DNA from 2 places in the Paraburkholderia caledonica genome. Region 2 is predicted to be linked to the other one. Evidence: riboswitches for the same ligand, from Rfam matches in the RefSeq annotation. Region 2 holds a riboswitch; the other holds the start of a gene.

Region 1 (9,418 bases), on a different contig from region 2:
TTAGCCGTTTCAGACCGTCGAGCGCCGTTAGTACTTCTGCCTCGGTCGCGTTCATGACAGGCGAGCGGCCGGTCTTCTGATTGCAGCCCAATGTCAGCGCATTGAGCGAGAGCGGATAACTGTCGGGCACCGTGTGCTGTTTTTCGACGAGCACGCCAAGCACGCGCCCCTCGAGCAGGGTCAATGCGCGGATGGCAGGACGGGACGGAGCGTCGGGAGTCGAGTTCATTTGATGTAGCGGCATGTGCCGGTGTGGTCGTGGATAACACGCCTTACCATCGCTCTGCGAGGCGGCACTTTTCTCCTGGTGGGCACTATGATAAACGGCCCGCGCCTTGACGACGTATGAATCGCCGCGACGGACTGCGGCGCGTAAGCGGGCGCTGGGCACGAGGCCTGCTTTCTCATCGTCTTTCTCGACACGGAGTGTTTAATGCCAATGCGTTCACAGTCGGTCCTGCGCGTGAGCGCTATCTCGCTCGCGGTGGGTGCCGTTTGCCTGCTCGGCGCCTGTGCGCTAAACCCAGGCGGCAAGAGCGGCAATGCGAGCGTGCCCGAGCCCGCCAAGCCGGTCGACCTCGGGCGCTATCTGGGCCGCTGGTACGAACTGGCACGCTACGAAAACCGCTTCGAAAAAGGCTGCGAGGCGGTGACCGCCGACTACGCCGCGCGTGAAGACGGCCTGATCGACGTGACCAACAGTTGCCGCAAGGGTGGCGTTGAAGGCCCGCTCGACGCCTCGAAGGGGCGCGCCAAGGTGGTAGCCGGATCGAACAACGCGAAGCTGAAGGTGTCGTTCTTCGGCCCATTCTTCGTCGGCAATTACTGGGTGCTGGATCACGCCGACGACTACAGCTGGTCGATCGTCGGCGAACCGAGCGGACGCTACCTGTGGATTCTGACGCGTGAAGCGAAACCGGTCGCCAGTGTGAAAGACATGTTGATCGAGCGAGTGCGTGCGCTTGGCTACGACACGTCGATGTTGCGCATCACGCAGCATACGTAACGCGCCAGAAAACACTTGCCGGAAGAAATTTTGCCCGGTATCGTCGTGGCGTTCTGCAAAGCAGCGCGGGAGAGATCGTCTGAAGCCAGGGCGACGCCGACGGAGCAACCGCCCCGGAAACTCTCAGGCAAAAGGACCGCGCAGCAGGAACATCTGGAGAGCGGCGCCGCGCGCGCCCACCGAAGGGGATTCCCGCGCACATACAGCGCTTTCGCGCAGCGCGGGAAGAAACTCTCAGGTACATGGACAGATGGGGCATCGGCACCGGTTTCGTACGAAATCGAACCCGGTGATGCTCAACTACTCTGGACCATGTCATGTCACGAATCGCCATTATCGGCGCCGGCATTACCGGCGTCACGACCGCGCACGCCCTCGCCCAATGCGGCCACCACGTCACCGTGTTCGAACGTCACCGCTATGCAGCGATGGAAACCTCGTTCGCCAACGGAGGCCAGCTGTCCGCCAGCAATGCAGAAGTGTGGAATAGCATGGCCACTGTTCTGAAAGGCCTGCGCTGGATGTTCATGCGCGACGCCCCGCTGCTGCTCAATCCCGTGCCCACGTGGCACAAGTATTCGTGGATGGGCGAATTCCTGCGGCAGATTCCCCACTACCGCGCTAACACCGTCGAAACGGTGCGGCTTGCCATCGCCGCGCGCGAGCATCTGTTTTCGATCGCCGAACAGGAGGGTATCGACTTCGATCTTGAACGGCGCGGCATTCTGCACGTCTACAAGACGCGCAAGGAGTTCGACGCGGCGGCCAAGGTGAATGACCTGCTGCGCGAAGGCGGACTCGAGCGCAGCGCGGTGACGGCGAGCGAAGTGCAGCGCATCGAGCCCACGCTGCACGGCGATTTTTACGGCGGCTTTTTCACGCCGTCCGATTCGACAGGCGACATCCACAAGTTCACGCGCGGTCTCGCCGATGCATGCGTTCGCCACGGCGTGCAGTTTCATTACGATGCGGAAATCATGTCGATCGAGCAACCCGCCGAAGGTCGCTTCTCGCTCACTGCCCACCTCGAAGGCGAGACGCAGCGCTTCGGGTTCGAGCGGATCGTCGTGTGCGCCGGCGTAAAAAGCCGTGATTTTGCGGCGATGCTCGGCGATCACGTGAACGTGTATCCGGTCAAAGGCTATTCGATCACCGTTTGTCTCGACGATGCAACGAGCAGGCAGCGTGCACCGTGGGTCAGCCTGCTCGACGACAGCGCGAAGATCGTGACAAGCCGGCTCGGCGCCGACCGTTTTCGCGTCGCGGGCACGGCGGAGATCAACGGCTTCAATCGCGATATCCGCTCCGCCCGGATTGCTCCGCTAGTAGACTGGACGCGGCGGCATTTCCCCGAGGTATCGACCGCGCGCGTCATTCCGTGGGCTGGCTTGCGGCCGATGCTGCCGAGCATGCTGCCCAAGGTCGGGCGCGGAAAACGGCGCGGCGTGTTCTACAACACGGGGCACGGCCATCTGGGCTGGACGCTGTCGGCCGCAACGGCACAGGCGGTGGCGCGCGCGATTGAGTAGCGTGCCGCCACGAAGACGCGGCATCTGCTAGTGTTGTGCAATCCGAGTCTTGACCTTGAAAACCATGGCTCATTCGGGCTTTCCCAATCCGGACAGCGCCGTCCCCGACGGCGCGGACGGCGCGCGTCTGAGCGACGAGCAGATTGGCGAAGAGGCGACGCGGCGGCTCGCATGGGACGCCGCGGTTCCTGAACGTACGATCACGGTGGAAGTCAGCAACGGGCGCATCGTGCTCAACGGCGAACTCGAACACAACGCCCAGCGAATCGCGGCGCTCGAAGACGTGACGCGCCTGTTCGGCGTCGCGGGTGTATGCGATCGACTGGTCGTGAAGCACCCGTGAGCAGACCAAGATCCAACCGGCTCAACCTCGATCGGCACGCAGCAACGCGCGGCAATGCCTCGCGATCTGCTTCTCTTCTTCGGTATGAAGCACCCTCACCTTGCCCGAGGCGTCGCCTTCATGAAGGCCGAGAAACGACAGCCCTTCGCAGATCCGTTTGCGCATCTGCACGCTGTGTTCGCCGATGCCGCCGGTGAACACCAGCAGATCGATGCCGCCCAGCAAAGCCGCATATCCGCCAATGGTTTTGCGCACCGCGGTCGCGAACGCGTCGAGCGCCAGTGACGCATGCGGGTCGCCCGCCGCCGCGCGTTGTTCGAGCGCCTGCATGTCGCTCTCGCCATCGGCGTAACCGGCCAGGCCGCTGTGCCGGTTCAGCAGCGTTTCCAGCCCGTTTGCGTCTAGCTTCTCCACCCGCATCAGATATAACAGCACGCCCGGGTCGAGGTCGCCGCAACGCGTTCCCATTGGCACGCCGCCGGTCGGCGTCATGCCCATCGACGTATCGACCGAGCGGCCGTCGCGCAATGCGCACACGCTCGAACCGTTCCCGAGATGCGCGCACACCACCCGCGCGGGCAACGTGGCGCCAAGCTGGGCGACGAGCGATTCATACGACAGCCCGTGAAATCCGTAGCGAATCACGCCGGCTTCCGAATAGCGCCGCGGTAACGCGAGTTGCGCGGCACGCGGAGGCAGCGTCGCATGAAAAGCGGTGTCGAAGCAGGCGAAGTGCTGCGCGCCGCCGAAAATCTTCTGCGCTTCATCGATCAGATCGAGCGCGGGCGGAATATGCAGCGGCGCGAAATGCACTGCATCCTGCAAGCGGCGGCGGACCTCCGGCGTCAGCCGCTGATGCGAGCGTAAGTGCGGGCCGCCGTGCACCACACGGTGGCCCACCGCCGTCGGTTGCTCATGATGTTGCTGGGCGAGCACGGTGGAAAGCTTTTGCAATGCGTCGGTTTGCGACTCCAGCACATGCTCCTCCTGGACGAGCACGCGCCCGTCGGGAGCCGCGATCCGCAAGCGGCCGTCGCGGCGGCCGATGCCTTGTGCGCTGCCTTCGAGCAGCAGCGATTCGTCGTCGCCGGAATGTTCGAACAACCCGAACTTCAGCGACGACGATCCGCTGTTCAGCACGAGAATGGTATGCGGCGAAGCGCCGTCCTGAGTGGTCATAACGGGCCTCGCTCAGCTTTTCCACGTCCAGTTGCGGATTTCTTCCTTGTCGATGCCCTCGGCATGCGCGTAATTCAGATGCTCGATAATCTGGCCGCGCAACCATTCCTTCGCATGGTCGCCGACACCGCGCAGCTTCGGCACGCGGTCGATCACGTCGATAGCCAGCGAAAAACGGTCCACCTGATTGATGATCGCGAGTTCGAGTGGCGTGTTGATGTTGCCCTTCTCGTGATAACCGTGCACATGCAGGTTCTCGTGGTTCGTCCGGTTGTAGGTCAGCTTGTGAACCAGCGACGCGTACGAATGGAAATTGAAGATCACCGGCTTGCTCGTCGTGAACAGCGAATCGAAGTCGCGGTTCGTCAGCCCATGCGGATGCGCATGCTCGGGCATCAGCCGGAACAGATCGACCACGTTGACGAAACGGATTTTCAGATCGGGGAAACGCTCCTTGAGAATCTCCACGGCGGCGAGCGCTTCCATCGTCGCGATGTCGCCCGCGCAGCCGATCACCACATCCGGCTCGGCACCCTGATCGGTCGACGCCCAGTCCCAGATGCCGATGCCCTTCGTGCAATGCGTAACGGCTGCATCCATGTCGAGATACTGCAGGTGCGGCTGCTTGTCGGCCACGATCACGTTCACGTAGTCGCGCGAACGCAGGCAGTGATCGGCCACGCTCAGCAGGCAGTTCGCGTCGGGCGGCAGGTAGATTCGCACCACGTCCGGGCTCTTGTTCGTCACCACGTCGAGAAAACCGGGGTCCTGATGCGTAAAACCGTTGTGATCCTGGCGCCATACGAGCGACGTGATCAGCAGGTTGATCGACGGCACCGGCTGACGCCAAGCCAACTCGCGCTTCGCTTTTTCCAGCCACTTCGCGTGCTGGTTGAACATCGAATCGATCACGTGCACGAAGGCTTCATAAGTGGCGAAGAGTCCATGCCGCCCTGTCAGCACGTAACCTTCGAACCAGCCTTCCAGCGTGTGTTCGCTGAGCATCTCCATCACGCGGCCGTCCGCCGACAGCGCGCCGCCGTCCGCGTCGCCGGGGTCGCCCGCCGCGAGCCACGTCTTGCCCGATGCTTCGTAGATGGCAGTCAGCTTGTTGCTTGCGGTTTCATCCGGCCCGAACACGCGGAAGTTCGTCATGTTGTTGCGCATGACATCGCGCAGAAACTCGCCCAGCACCTGAGTCGGCGACGTGTATGCGGACGCGGGCTTTTTCACGTCGACCGCATAGTCGCGAAACGCGGGCATATCGAGCGTCTTGCATAGCGCGCCGCCGTTCGCATGCGGATTGGCGCTGATGCGGCGCGCGCCCTTCGGCGCGAGTTCGCGCAATTCTTCGACGAGGCGGCCGGAAGCGTCGAACAGCGCTTCAGGCTGATAACTGCGCAGCCAGGCTTCCACCAGTTTGAGGCTCTTGCTGTTCGTCACGGGATCGGCAATCGGCACCTGATGCGCGCGCCATGAGCCTTCCACCTTGTGGCCGTCGACTTCCTTGGGACCGGTCCAGCCTTTCGGCGAGCGCAGCACGATCATCGGCCAGCGCGGCCGCGTCGGGTCGTTGTTATCGCGTGCATGTTGCTGGATCGCGCGGATTTCGCCGACGCACTGTTCGAGCGTGGCTGCCATCTGCTGATGCATGACCTCGGGATTGTCGCCTTCGACGAAATACGGCTTGTGTCCGTATCCGGTAAGCAGCGCTTCAAGTTCTTCGCGTGGAATCCGCGCGAGCACGGTCGGGTTCGCAATCTTGTAGCCATTCAGATGCAGAACCGGCAGCACAGCGCCGTCGCGGATCGGATTGAGGAACTTGTTCGAATGCCACGACGTGGCGAGCGGACCGGTTTCGGCCTCGCCGTCGCCGACCATTACCGCGACGATCAGGTTCGGGTTATCGAACGCGGCGCCGTAACCGTGCGACAGGCTGTAGCCCAGTTCGCCGCCTTCATGGATAGACCCGGGCGTTTCGGGCGTGCAATGCGAGCCGATGCCGCCCGGAAACGAAAACTGACGAAAAAAGCGCCGCATTCCGGCTTCGTCTTCACTGCGGTCCGGATAAATCTCCGAATAGTGTCCTTCCAGATAACAATTGGCGAGCGTGGCAGGCGCGCCATGGCCTGGACCCGAGATGAAGATCACATTCAGGTCGAGCTTCTTGATCAACCGGTTCAGATGCACGAGCAGAAAGCTCTGCCCAGGGTCTGAGCCCCAGTGTCCGAGCAAACGATTCTTGATGTGCTCGGGCTTCAGCGGCTCGCGCAGCAACGGGTTGTCGCGCAAATAGATCATGCCGGCGGACAGATAGTTGCACGCGCGCCAGTAGCGATCCATGTTGCGCAGCGTATCGGGGTCTAGCGTTTGCGGCGGGGTGGGACGGGAGGTTGTCTCAGCCATGGCGTCACTCCTCGTAAGGACTGTCAGGCAGGTTGACGGAGGTTGCGAAGCTTCGCGGATGAGCGTCATGCGTTTGACATGACAGCCGCGTGGTGCGTAGAGCGCTAATGGAGGATAGTTTGCCGTTGCGCGCCGGTCGCCAGCGGTGTGACCGGATGCACGCATCATCGTTCGGAACTCTTTGCGAAAGCTTGATGCTGGTCAAGACTCGCCGTCGCCGCGCATCGCGCTGCAAGTCTTACGCCAGCATTGCTGCAGGTATTGCGCGAAACGCTTAAGCTGTGGACCGCGACGACCACATCTCGTTGTTCCCGTCACACTGCAGTGTCGTCTGTTCGCTTATTCGTTCTTAACCATACACATTGATCATGCCGACACCCAACCGTTTTAAAGCGCCGCTCGTTCTTCTTGTCACACTTGTGCTGCTGTGCGCGGGCGTGGCCGTTCTGGTTGGCGTGTTCGGCTTGCTGGTCAAACTTTTCGGCGCCGTTTAGCAACGCGCGGCGCCTGCACAATCTGTGTATGCTGCCGATGTTCATGCGCCGAGGCGCGCGGCTTTATTGCAAGGAGATTTCATTGACTAACCCAGCCGACCCGTCCCCTCCTTCCCCGCAACCCATCGACCCGCAGTTGCTCGAAGTCGCGCAGCAGGTGTTCGATCTTGCCCGTGCCGGCGACGCCGCGATGCTCGCAGCGGTGATCGAAAAAGGCGTGCCGCCGAATCTGCGCAATGACAAAGGCGACAGTCTGTTGATGCTCGCGAGCTATCACGGACATGTCGATGCCGTGCGCACGCTGCTCGAACGCGGCGCAGATCCCGACCTGCGCAACAATAACGGGCAGACCCCTCTCGCAGGCGCAGCTTTCAAGGGCTTCGACGCTGTGGTCGAAACCCTGCTCGCGCACGGCGCCGACGTCGAAGGTGCATCGCCCGACGGACGCACTGCACTGATGGTGGCCGCGATGTTCAACCGCACGGCGATCATGGACATGCTGATCGCGCACGGAGCAAACCCCAACGCACGCGACGCCAGCGGAACGAGCGCACTCGATGCGGCCGGCAGAATGGGCGCCGCGGATGCGCAAGCCAGGTTGAAAGCGCAAGACTCGTGATGCACGCGATGCTCGATCGGCGACGCATTACGGCATGCGCGGTGCGCCGCGCGCGATCGCTGTCCAGATAACGGACAGCGCATTCGCAACGCTTAGGTCTTCCCGGCCAGCAGCGATTCCACATCGAGTTGCGCGAGATCGCCGATCCGCTCGATAGTCACATCCGCGGGCGGATTGCTCGATATCTCCTTGGGGTCAAAAGCGTAATGCCCCTGGCGCGGGAACACCGTGGTCAATCTGCTGCCCCAGACTTTCTTCATTGCCGTAAGAATGCGCAACTTGTCGTCGACCATTACGTAGTGGCGCGCCGGGTAGCATTCCATCACCTGATCGAGCATCAGCTCTTTGTGGATGTAGATCAGCACGCGGCCCTCCACCTCTTCCCACAAGCCGGAACGTGCAACCTTGCGCGGCTGGAACACCACGTCGCCATCCGACAGAATCACCGTGGGCCCGCGTTTCGCGACGTGCTGCAACGCATCCAGCGCGCCTGGATAGAGCCGGTTGGCGAACGGATAGTCGATCAGGAACGACGACATCAGCAAGAGCCGTGTGTCTCTTGGATGCTCGGTGCGGTAACGCTGCAACGCGCCAAGATAGTCCGCGTAGCCGAGCTCGCCGCGCAATTGCTCGAAAATCTCCCAATAGCGGCTACTGTTCTCAGTGCCGAACTCGCGCATCATGTGGGCGCGCAAATCCGATAGCACGTGGTCGTTGTCGAGCAAGGTGTTGTCGCAGTCGAACAGGAATACGACGTCGTGCGGCGCGCTTTCAGTGGGTTGTGTGGCTTGCATGTGCGGCTCCATGAGATCGGCTGTGCTGTGAGCCGGAGGATCGGGACGATCAGCCCTGCTGGCTGCCCGACGGCGCAGGCGGTTTTTCGGCGTGACCGCCGAAGTCGTGGCGCATGGCCGACAACACGCGGTTTGCAAAGTCCGCTTCGCCGCGCGAACTGAAACGCCCGAAGAGCGCCGCGCTCAACACCGGCGCGGGCACGCCCTCGTCGACGGCCGCCGCCATCGTCCAGCGTCCTTCGCCCGAATCGGATACGCGTCCTGCGTAGTTCTTCAGATCGGCGTCGCCAACCAGCGAACCGGCGATCAGGTCGAGCAGCCACGAGCCGATCACGCTCCCCCGCCGCCACACTTCGGCGATATCGGCCAGGTTCAGATCGTACTGATAAAGCTCCGGACGCCGCAGCGGCGAAGTCTCGGCATCTGCGTCGCGAGCGTGTTTACCGGCGTCGGCGTGACGCAGAATATTGAGGCCCTCGGCATAGGCGGCCATCAAGCCGTATTCAATGCCGTTATGAACCATCTTGACGAAGTGCCCCGCGCCTATCGGGCCGCAATGCAGAAAGCCCTGCTCGGCCGTGCTGCTGCCCTCGGTGCGTCCCGGCGTGGCAGGCGCGGCCGCTGCGCCTGGCGCAAGCGTCGAGAAAATCGGCTCCAGCCGTTGAACGACCTCCGCTTCGCCGCCGATCATCAGGCAGTAGCCGCGCTCGCGTCCGGCGACGCCGCCACTGGTGCCGACGTCCACATAGTGCAGTTTGCGCTCGGCCAGCTGGGCGCCCCGGCGAATGTCGTCGTGGTAATAGGAATTGCCGCCGTCGATCACGATGTCGCCCGGTTCCAGCAACGGCAGGAGTTTGTCGAGCGTGCCGTCGACTACGGCGGCGGGCACCATCAGCCAGACCGCACGCGGCTTCTCGAGTTTCGCCACGAGATCTTCGAGCGACGATGCGCCCAACACGCCTTCCTGCCCGAGCCGCTCGACGGCAGCGGGCTGCACGTCGTAGGCGATGCATTGTTGACCGCCCTTGGTCAGCCGCCGCACCATGTC
Region 2 (9,418 bases):
AACGGGCCGGGCAGGTTGCCGTCCGCGTCCGGATTGTTGATGCCGCAGCCTCGCGACACGCATGACTGCATCACGTCCCAGATTTTCAGAAGGCCTGCGCGGGTCTCTTCTTCGGTGTGCCAGACCCGCTCGTTTTCCCACATCAATTGCGCGATGCTTTTGCCGGTCGATCCGCACAGCGCGAGCAATTCGTTGCCGGTGCGAAACGAGTGCGGCAATTGGTCGACGGCGGCAAGAACCTTGGTATTCGGTGCGCCGGCCGTCACCACGAAGCCGCCGCCCACCGACAAATACGTCGATTCGCGCAGCGTCTCGCCTTGCACGTCGAACGCGCGCAGCTTGAGCCCGTTCGGATGTTCGGGCAGCGCTTGCCGGTAGAACGAGATGTGATCCTTTTGCACGAACGGCACTTCATGCGTGCCGAGCAGTGCAAGCTTGCGCGTGGTGCGCACGGCTTCTAGCCGTTGCGCGATCGTGTCGGGGTCGACCGTGTCGGGTGCGTCGCCCATCAGACCGAGCATTACGCCGCGATCCGTGCCGTGCCCTTTGCCTGTTGCGCCGAGCGACCCGTAAAGATCCGCTTTCACCGACGCGGTGTTCGGCAGCAGCCCATCGCGTTCGAGCCCTTGGGCGAACATCAGCGCCGCGCGCATCGGCCCGACCGTATGCGAACTTGACGGACCAATGCCGATTTTGAAGAGATCGAACACGCTGACTGCCATTACTGCTCCCTGCTGATGAAAGTTGGTTTAGCGCGCCGGCATCGGCAAACACACGGCGAGCCACGCGGGTGGCGTCGGCGCGAGCCGCAGCGCAATCGGCGTATAGCGTCCGTCGAGACGCGCCGCCAGATGAAACAGTTCCGTCGCGTTCTTCGGGTCCCACTGACCCGAGTAGCCGGGCAAGCCGGCTTCGCGACGTTTTGCGTCGAATGCGACGCTCGAATGCACGAATTCTTCATGCGTCTTGCTGCCCTCCGCGTACGGCGAGAGCCAGTTCAGCGCGGCTTGCAGCGACGCGCCGTTCGCGCCCTTCTCCGGCAGCCAGTTGCGGTTGTGGCGGCGGGCGGCGAGCGCGGCGGTGACGAGCGGCTGCAGATCGTAAGTGACATAGTGCAGCGCGTCACGTTCGCTGAAATCGATCGTGGAGCCGTCCGGCTCGATGTTGTCGCCAATATGCTCGGCAAAGAGACGCTGCGCCGCATTGATCATTTTGCGGTTGTCGAGCGTGAAAGCCGCCATGGCTATCAGTTTGATCCGGTGACTTTGCCAGTTGTTCCGGTAAGTGCCTTTCAAAGGACGCGGCTGGTCGTCGATGTCGGCGATGTAGCCGTTCGCGAGCTTCGTCAGAAACGCCATCGACGCGTTACGCGTTTTCACAGGCAGCGCACTCGCGGTCATGTCGTACGCGAGGATCAGCCCTTCGAAGTGCGTTTCGTCGATTGGATTGAAGCTCGGCTGATAGGTCGTGACCCACGCGTACAGCAAACGGTCGACGAGCTTCAGATACCGGTCGTCGCTGGTGGCGCGCCATGCGAGCGCCGCGTCCCGCAACAGGTCGAGATCCTTCTCGGCTTCGACGCTCTGATCGTAGATGCCCTCATGCGGCAGCGTGCCTTCCGTGTGCAGTTTGCCTAGCGCGTGAGGCTTGTCGTTCAGATGCGCGAGCACATTGCTCACCAATGCCTTGACGCCGGGATCGGCATTCGTGCGCTCGCTGGTTTGCCAGGCGGGCGCTGCGCAAAAATTCATTGCCGCCTGCGCATGGCGAAGCGGCAGCAACACGGCTGCGCCGGCAAGCAGGCATGCGTATGCGTGCCGCCACGTTGGGACTCGCGTTGCCCCGGCCGGGCTTTGCATCAATCGCACCTTTCGCACCATGCGAAACTCCTCGTTGGGCTGATTCGGTGTGTGATGTTAGCCGTTTGCAGCCTCCAGCGACAGAACCGCGCACCGCACGCTACGGGCTGCGGGCGGCGCGCGGCGACGGCCGGGTGTTACTCGTAATCCGCAACCGGCACGCACGAGCAGAACAGGTTGCGATCGCCATAGACGTTGTCCGCGCGGCCGACCGGCGGCCAGTACTTCTTCGCGATCAGCGTGGGCAGCGGATAGGCGGCGGTTTCGCGCGCGTACGCATGCTTCCACTCGTCCGCGATGACGACTGCAGCCGTGTGCGGGGCGTGCTTCAGCGGATTGTCTTCCCGGTCCGAGCGGCCTTCTTCCACAGCGCGAATTTCGTTACGGATCGCGATCATCGCTTCGATGAACCGGTCGAGTTCTTCCTTCGATTCCGATTCGGTCGGCTCGACCATCAGCGTGCCCGGCACCGGAAAGCTCATGGTGGGCGCATGGAAGCCGTAGTCGGCGAGGCGCTTCGCGACGTCGTCCACAGTGATGCCGCTGGTTTCCTTGATCGGACGCAGATCGAGAATGCACTCATGCGCGACGAGTCCGCCCGGGCCCGAATACAGCACCGGATAGTGCGGCGCGAGTTTCTTCGCGACGTAGTTCGCATTGAGGATCGCGGTCTCGGTCGCGGCGGTGAGGTTTTTCGCGCCCATCATCGCGATGTACATCCACGAGATCGGCAGGATCGACGCCGAGCCGTAAGGTGCGCCCGACACTGCGCCAATACCGTTGGGCGCGCGTTCGTAGCCCGACGAAATCTGGTTCGGCAGGAACGGCGCGAGATGCGCGCCGACCGCAACCGGACCGACGCCCGGTCCGCCGCCGCCGTGCGGAATGCAGAACGTCTTGTGCAGATTCAGGTGCGAGACGTCGCCGCCGAACTGGCCCGGCGCGGTCAAGCCGACCATCGCGTTCATGTTCGCGCCGTCCACATAGACCTGGCCGCCGCGCGCATGCACGATCTCGCAAATTTCGCGGACGTTCTGTTCGAACACGCCATGCGTGGACGGATACGTGATCATGATCGCCGCGAGCTTGTCGGCGTGCTGGTCGGCCTTCTTCTTCAGATCTTCGACATCGACGTTGCCTTGCGCGTCGCACGCGACGACCACGACCTGCATGCCGGCCATTTGCGCCGACGCCGGGTTCGTGCCGTGCGCCGAAGCGGGAATCAGGCAGACGTTGCGATGCGCTTCGCCGCGCGACGCGTGATATGCGTGGATGATCAACAGGCCGGCATATTCGCCCTGCGAGCCCGCATTCGGTTGCAGTGAAACCGCTGCGTAGCCGGTTGCGGCGACCAGCATTTCTTCGAGCTGATCGATCATTTCGCGATAGCCGACAGTTTGCTCAGCCGGTGCGAACGGATGAATCTGGCCGAACTCGGGCCACGTGACCGGCAGCATTTCCGACGTCGCGTTCAGCTTCATCGTGCACGAACCGAGCGGGATCATCGACCGGTCGAGCGCGAGATCCTTATCCGACAAGCTGCGCAGATAGCGCAGCATTTCCGTTTCCGAATGATGACGGTTAAATACGTGATGCGTGAGATACGCGCTCGTGCGTTCGAGCGCAGCCGGCACCGAGGCCGTGCTGGATGCCGTGATCGCGGCGTCGAGCGTGTCGACTTGCGGCGCGTCTTTCGCACCCGCGGCTTGAGCGAACACAGCCAGCAGATCGCCGAGATCGCGGCGCGATGTCGTTTCGTCGATCGACACACCGACTTGCGTGTCGCTCACGCGGCGCAGATTGATGCGCTTCGCTTTGGCCGCGTCGTGCAACGCTTGCGTGCGTGCGCCGGTGTCGAAAGTGAGCGTATCGAAGAACGTTTCGTTGACGAGCGTGTAGCCAAGCTGCTTCGCGCCTTCCGCGAGCAACGCGGCGATGCGGTTCACGCGCAACGCGATCGTCTTGAGACCGCGCGGGCCGTGGTACACCGCATACATGCTGGCCATGATCGCGAGCAGCGCTTGCGCCGTACATACGTTCGACGTCGCTTTCTCGCGACGAATGTGCTGTTCGCGCGTTTGCAGCGCGAGACGCAGCGCGGGATTGCCTTGCGCGTCGACGGTCACACCGACGAGACGGCCCGGCATCTGGCGCTTGAATTCGTCGCGCACGGCGAGGTAGGCCGCATGCGGGCCGCCGAAGCCGACCGGCACACCAAAGCGCTGCGTGTTGCCGACGGCCACGTCCGCGCCCCACTCGCCCGGCGGCGTAAGGACGGTCAGCGCGAGCAGGTCGGCGGCGACCACCACGTGGCCGCCCGCTGCGTGGATCGCCTCGGTCAGCGCGCGATAGTCCCGCACGTCGCCGTTCACGCCCGGATATTGCAGCAGCACGCCGAATGCATTTGCGTTCGCGGCTTCCGCTGCGGGGCCCACTTTCACTTCGATGCCGACCGGCGTGGCGCGCGTTTTCACCACTTCAATGGTTTGCGGCAGAACGTCGTCGGCGACGAAGAATACATTCGACTTCGGCTTGCCCACGCGTTGCAGCAGCGTCATTGCTTCGGCTGCGGCGGTGGCTTCGTCGAGCAGCGACGCGTTCGAGATCGCGAGACCTGTCAGATCGACGATCATTTGCTGGAAGTTCAGCAGCGCTTCGAGGCGGCCCTGCGAGATTTCCGGCTGATAAGGCGTGTACGCCGTGTACCACGCGGGATTCTCGAGCACGTTACGCAGGATCACCGTCGGCGTGTGGGCGTTGTAGTAACCCTGCCCGATGTACGAGCGGAACACCTGGTTCTTGTCCGCGAGTTCGCGCAGCGCGGCGAGCGCTTCTGCTTCGCTCTTAGGCTGTGCGAAGGGGCCGAGCGGCAGCGGTTCGGTGCGGCGGATCGTCTTTGGAATGACGGCGTCGATCAGCGCGGCGCGCGACGTGAAGCCCAAGGCTTCGAGCATCGCTTCCTGGTCGGCCGCATCCGGGCCGATATGCCGTTCAGCGAAGGCGTCATGCACTTCGAGCGCGGCGAGCGAGAGAGGAGTGCGGTTCATCAGACGATCCGGGTGTTCGAGCTTCATGGTGTTCCTGGCGGTGCGGCTGTCCGTGCTGGACCGTTCGAAACCTGGCGCTGTGCGCAAGGTCTCTTGGAGGAGCATCCCCAAAGGGATTTTCTTCAGGGCGCGGTCCCGTGTGTTTCACGAGGGACGCGCCGCACCTGTCGGGTTATATAAAAGTGAATCAGGCGCCGATCGACTTCGAGTACGCGTCGGCGTCGATCAAACGATCCTGCGCTGCGTCCGAGGCCGGCTTGATCTTGAAGAGCCAGCTTTCATACGGGGCGCTGTTGACCGAATCGGGCGTGTCGGCAACGGCGGTGTTCGCTTCAATGATTTCGCCGGAAACTGGCGCGTAAATGTCCGAAGCGGCTTTGACCGATTCGATCACGGCGACGGTATCGCCGGCCGTGACGGTCTTGCCCAGTTCCTGTACTTCGAAGAAGACGATGTCGCCGAGCGCTTCCTGCGCGTGGTCGGTGATGCCGACCGTCAGCGTGCCGTCCGCCTCGGTGCGGACCCACTCGTGCGATTCGGTGTATTTCAGATCGGCCGGGATGCTCATCGGATGCTCCTATGCGGTGTGATTCGATATGGACTAAAAACTGGGAAAAGGACGCACGCGCCGGCTGCTAACAATGGTTCAACTCACTGCGAGTACTTTGCCATTGCGCACGAACGGCAGTTTTACCACGCTTGCGGGCACGGATTTGTCACGAATCTGAACATGAACCGTGTCGCCCGGTTGCACGCCTTTCGGCACCCGCGCGAAGGCGATGGATTCCTGCATGGTCGGGGAGAAGGTGCCGCTGGTGATTTCGCCTTCGCCGTGCGGCGTGACGACCTTCTGATGCGCGCGCAGCACGCCTGCGGCCTTGCCGTTCTCCTTCAGCAGGATCAGACCGACGAACGCTGCGCGCGAGCCGTCCGATTCCAGCCGACTCCTGCCGACGAAGTCGCGCGCGGAAGTCAGGTCGACGGTCCACGCGAGGCCGGCGTCGAGCGGCGAGATGTTGTCGTCCATATCCTGGCCATACAGGTTCATGCCGGCTTCGAGACGCAGCGTGTCGCGCGCGCCGAGACCCGCCGGGCGCACGCCCTGTGCTTGCAGCGCGTTCCACAACGCGACGACGTGATCGGCCGGGACGATGATCTCGAAGCCGTCTTCGCCGGTGTACCCGGTGCGTGCAACGGTCAATTCGCCGAACGGTGTCGATTCGACGCGCGCGGCGTTAAAGGGCTTGAGTGTTTCGGTGGCAGAGCGGATGGCCGGTACGGTTTGCCAAACCTTCTCACGCGCGTTCGGACCTTGCACGGCGACGATCGCGAGATCGCGGCGCGGCGTGATGGTCAGACCGAAGCCGCCTTCGTTGAGCTGCTTGAACCACGCGATGTCTTTGTCGGCGGTGCCCGCGTTGACCACCACGCGGAAATGATCTTCGCCGAAGTAATAGACGATCAGGTCGTCGATGACGCCGCCGTCCGCGTTCAGCAGGCACGAGTACAGCGCGCGCCCAGGCGTTTGCAGCTTCGCGACGTTGTTGGCGAGCGCATGCTCGAAGAACCCGCGCACGCGTTCCCCGGTGAAGTCGATGACGCACATGTGCGAGACGTCGAACATGCCGGCGTCGGTACGCACCGCGCGGTGTTCGTCGATCTGCGAGCCGTAGTTGACGGGCATGTCCCAGCCGCCGAAATCGACCATGCGAGCGTTGAGCGCGCGATGGGTGGCGTTGAGCGGAGTGTGTTTGAGTTCGGTCATGGGGCCTCGGGCGTCTCGCGAAACAAAAAAGGCCATGCAGAGCCGCGCCTCGCGGCCTGCTGGCTGCGAGCGTGGTTCTGCATGGCCCCTCTGTCCTCGATACCTGAGAGATTGCGCTGCCGCGGCGACGTTGATTCGTCACGGCGGAACGCGCGCCCCTTCGGTGGGCAGCTTGCCGGATCTGCACGACATTGCGATGCAGACGGCTACTGCCGCTCTCCAGAGTGCGAAAAACGGCGCCTTGATGTTGCGTGTGTTACGTGGCGGCCGGTCTTTCGACGCGTTCGGTCCTTTTGCCTGAGAGTTTGCGGGTGTGCCCCTTCGGCGGCGCGGCCTGCGAAAATCAGCGGCCCGCGCGCTCTCCCGACGCGTGCGGCGAATGTACGCGAGGGCCGGAGGCTTGTCAAATGAACGGTTTATTCGCCGTCATTCGTCCTCGTTCGCCCTGATTCGTCCTTACTCTCCGATCGCATGCGCCGCGCCGTCCAGTTCCTGGTTCAGCACGCGCTGTTCGTCGGGGGATAAGCCGCCGCCATGTTGCCCGGCCATTTCGTGCGCCTCGCGCCGGATCACATCCAGCCGATGATGCAACGCATCGCCTTGCGGCGGCGGGTAATAGCCTTGATTGACGCGATTGTCGATACGGCGGCTCAGATTGTCGATGCGGCCGTCGACCTGATGCAGGCGTTTATCGGCGATCTGTTGCGGGCTTGGGCGCGGCGCCGGCTCGGTCTGCGGTGCTACCACACAGGCGGCGAGCGAACTCAGTAATGCGCATGCGGCGAGGGCGCGGATGGGACGTGACATGAACTCTCCGTGAAGTCGTTGTGGTTTTGCGGTGCTACAGGCGTAGCAACGGATCACGGCAGACGAGCGCTGACCCGGACGGCCCGCTCTTTTGTAACGTTATATTGCTTTCCGCTTTGTCAGCATTGCCGGCGCGGCACTTTGCGCCGCGCCGGCAACACCTGAATAGCCTGTACCGCCGTTCAACGAACCCGCTGGAACGGCAGGCGGACGCCTTCGTCGGAACTGCGCGCCGCCAGTTCGATGATGGTCATCACGTCGACGGCATCTTGCGGGCTCACCGGAAATTTCACGCCGTGCTGGATCGCCTCGGCGAGCGCGATGTAGAAGCCCGCATAGTCGCCATTGCGCGTCGGCAATTCGCGCTCCACTTCGCGGTCCCCCTCCAGCACGCGCAACGTGCCGGCGGCATTGCCCGCCGCGAAGCCCTCGTCGCCCGGACGCAAGCCGGCTTTCAACTGGTCTTCCTGCGTGTCGAGACCGTACTTCACGTAACTGCCGCGCGTGCCGTGAATGGCGAACCTCGGCGCGACGATCGCCGTCAGCGCGCTGGCGTGCAACACGACTTCGAACCCGCCGTAGCCCAACTGGATATGCACGTAGTCAGGCGCGCTCGCGTCATCGCGATGTGTGCGAACGGTCGCGGACACGGTCTGCGGCGCGCCGAACAACGCCAGAGCCTGGTCGATCAGGTGCGGTCCGAGATCGAACAGCAGCCCGCCGCCGCGCGACGCTTCCTCGCGCCAACGCTGACGCACTTCGGGCCGGAACCGGTCGAAATGCGATTCATAGTGCGTGAGGCGTCCCAACTCGCCGCTTGCGAGCAGATCGCGAACGGTCATGAAATCGCCGTCCCAGCGACGGTTGTGGAACGGCACGAACAGCTTGCCCCGCGCGAGTGCAATGTTGGCGAGCGTGCGAGCGTCGGCGGCGCTCAGCGTAACCGGCTTGTCGACTACCACATGCTTGCCTGCTTCGAGCGTACGGCGCGCGAGATCGAAGTGCGTGTCGTTCGGCGTGGCGATAACCACGCAGTCGATCTCCGGGAGCGCGAGCAACGCGTCGAGATCGGCCACCACTTTCGCGTGCGGATAGTCGGCGAGCGCGGTCTCGGGTCTGCCGGTCGCGATGGCGGCGACGCTGGCGCGGCCGCAGTGCTCGATCACCGGCGCATGAAACGTCGCGCCTGCGAATCCGTAACCCATCAATCCAATTTTCAGCGATGCGGACATGCGTGTCTTCCTGCAAAAACGGCGCGCCGCTTTGCCACCGCGGCGGCGGCGCGCAACGCCGTCATTGTGGCATGGCCGGGACCGGGATTGCGCCGGCAGGCCAGGTGCCGAAGCTCTGCCATTTTCCCCAAAGCGGTGGCCGCCGGTTGATCCGCGGGATTCGTCGAGCGAATCTATCCGCCGATTTCATCCGTGTTAACATCGCTCCTCTCGCGCCAACCGAGGCGCGCCGGGCGAGCCTCGCAACGCGTGGCATGCATTCCCTGAGCGCGCGCCGCGCGGCATGCGCCGGCTTCGCGACCGGCAATACTGCGCTGCGGCGCCTCAAGCGCCGCTATCAAACGGCGTGTTCGAGTGCTCCGTCTGAACAGCCGCTTTTCAACCCGCACTACCCCATCCACAGACGATGTCCGCAGGCCTGAATCCCGCTCAAAATGAAGCGGTCCGTTACCTTGACGGGCCGTGTCTCGTACTCGCCGGTGCAGGGAGCGGCAAGACGCGCGTGATCACGCAGAAAATCGCGCACCTGATCGAGGCAAAGGGCTTCGAGCCGCGCCACATCGCAGCGGTCACGTTCACGAATAAAGCCGCGGCGGAAATGCGCGAGCGCGTGGGAAAACTGCTCGAAGGCAAGACGCTGACCACGCCCGGCAAGGAAGGCCGCAAAGTGCCCGTCAATCAGTTGACGGTGTGCACGTTTCACTCGCT

What was found. A riboswitch is a leader RNA that binds a small molecule or an ion and turns the genes downstream of it on or off. The one in region 2 is predicted to bind glycine.
Region 1: it holds a riboswitch for glycine, as region 2 does, so the genes downstream of both, H281_RS0114410 (D-amino acid dehydrogenase) here and gcvT (glycine cleavage system aminomethyltransferase GcvT) in region 2, are expected to answer to the same signal.

The regions. Positions count from the first base shown of each region.
Region 1 covers NZ_KB911037.1:379,999-389,416, forward strand. The annotation lists gene H281_RS0114400 (YceH family protein) at 1-229, opposite strand, end outside; gene H281_RS0114405 (lipocalin family protein) at 434-1,006, shown strand; glycine riboswitch at 1,063-1,155, shown strand; gene H281_RS0114410 (D-amino acid dehydrogenase) at 1,324-2,535, shown strand; gene H281_RS0114415 (BON domain-containing protein) at 2,600-2,878, shown strand; gene H281_RS0114420 (acetate/propionate family kinase) at 2,900-4,057, opposite strand; gene H281_RS0114425 (phosphoketolase family protein) at 4,070-6,463, opposite strand; gene H281_RS0114435 (ankyrin repeat domain-containing protein) at 7,040-7,576, shown strand; gene H281_RS0114440 (HAD family hydrolase) at 7,669-8,370, opposite strand; gene gnd (phosphogluconate dehydrogenase (NAD(+)-dependent, decarboxylating)) at 8,420-9,418, opposite strand, start outside.
Region 2 covers NZ_KB911036.1:578,803-588,220, forward strand. The annotation lists gene H281_RS0112455 (L-serine ammonia-lyase) at 1-722, opposite strand, end outside; gene H281_RS0112460 (alginate lyase family protein) at 750-1,880, opposite strand; gene gcvP (aminomethyl-transferring glycine dehydrogenase) at 1,997-4,933, opposite strand; gene gcvH (glycine cleavage system protein GcvH) at 5,094-5,474, opposite strand; gene gcvT (glycine cleavage system aminomethyltransferase GcvT) at 5,553-6,671, opposite strand; glycine riboswitch at 6,752-6,904, opposite strand; glycine riboswitch at 6,947-7,046, opposite strand; gene H281_RS0112485 (hypothetical protein) at 7,128-7,478, opposite strand; gene H281_RS0112490 (oxidoreductase) at 7,661-8,710, opposite strand; gene H281_RS0112500 (UvrD-helicase domain-containing protein) at 9,117-9,418, shown strand, end outside.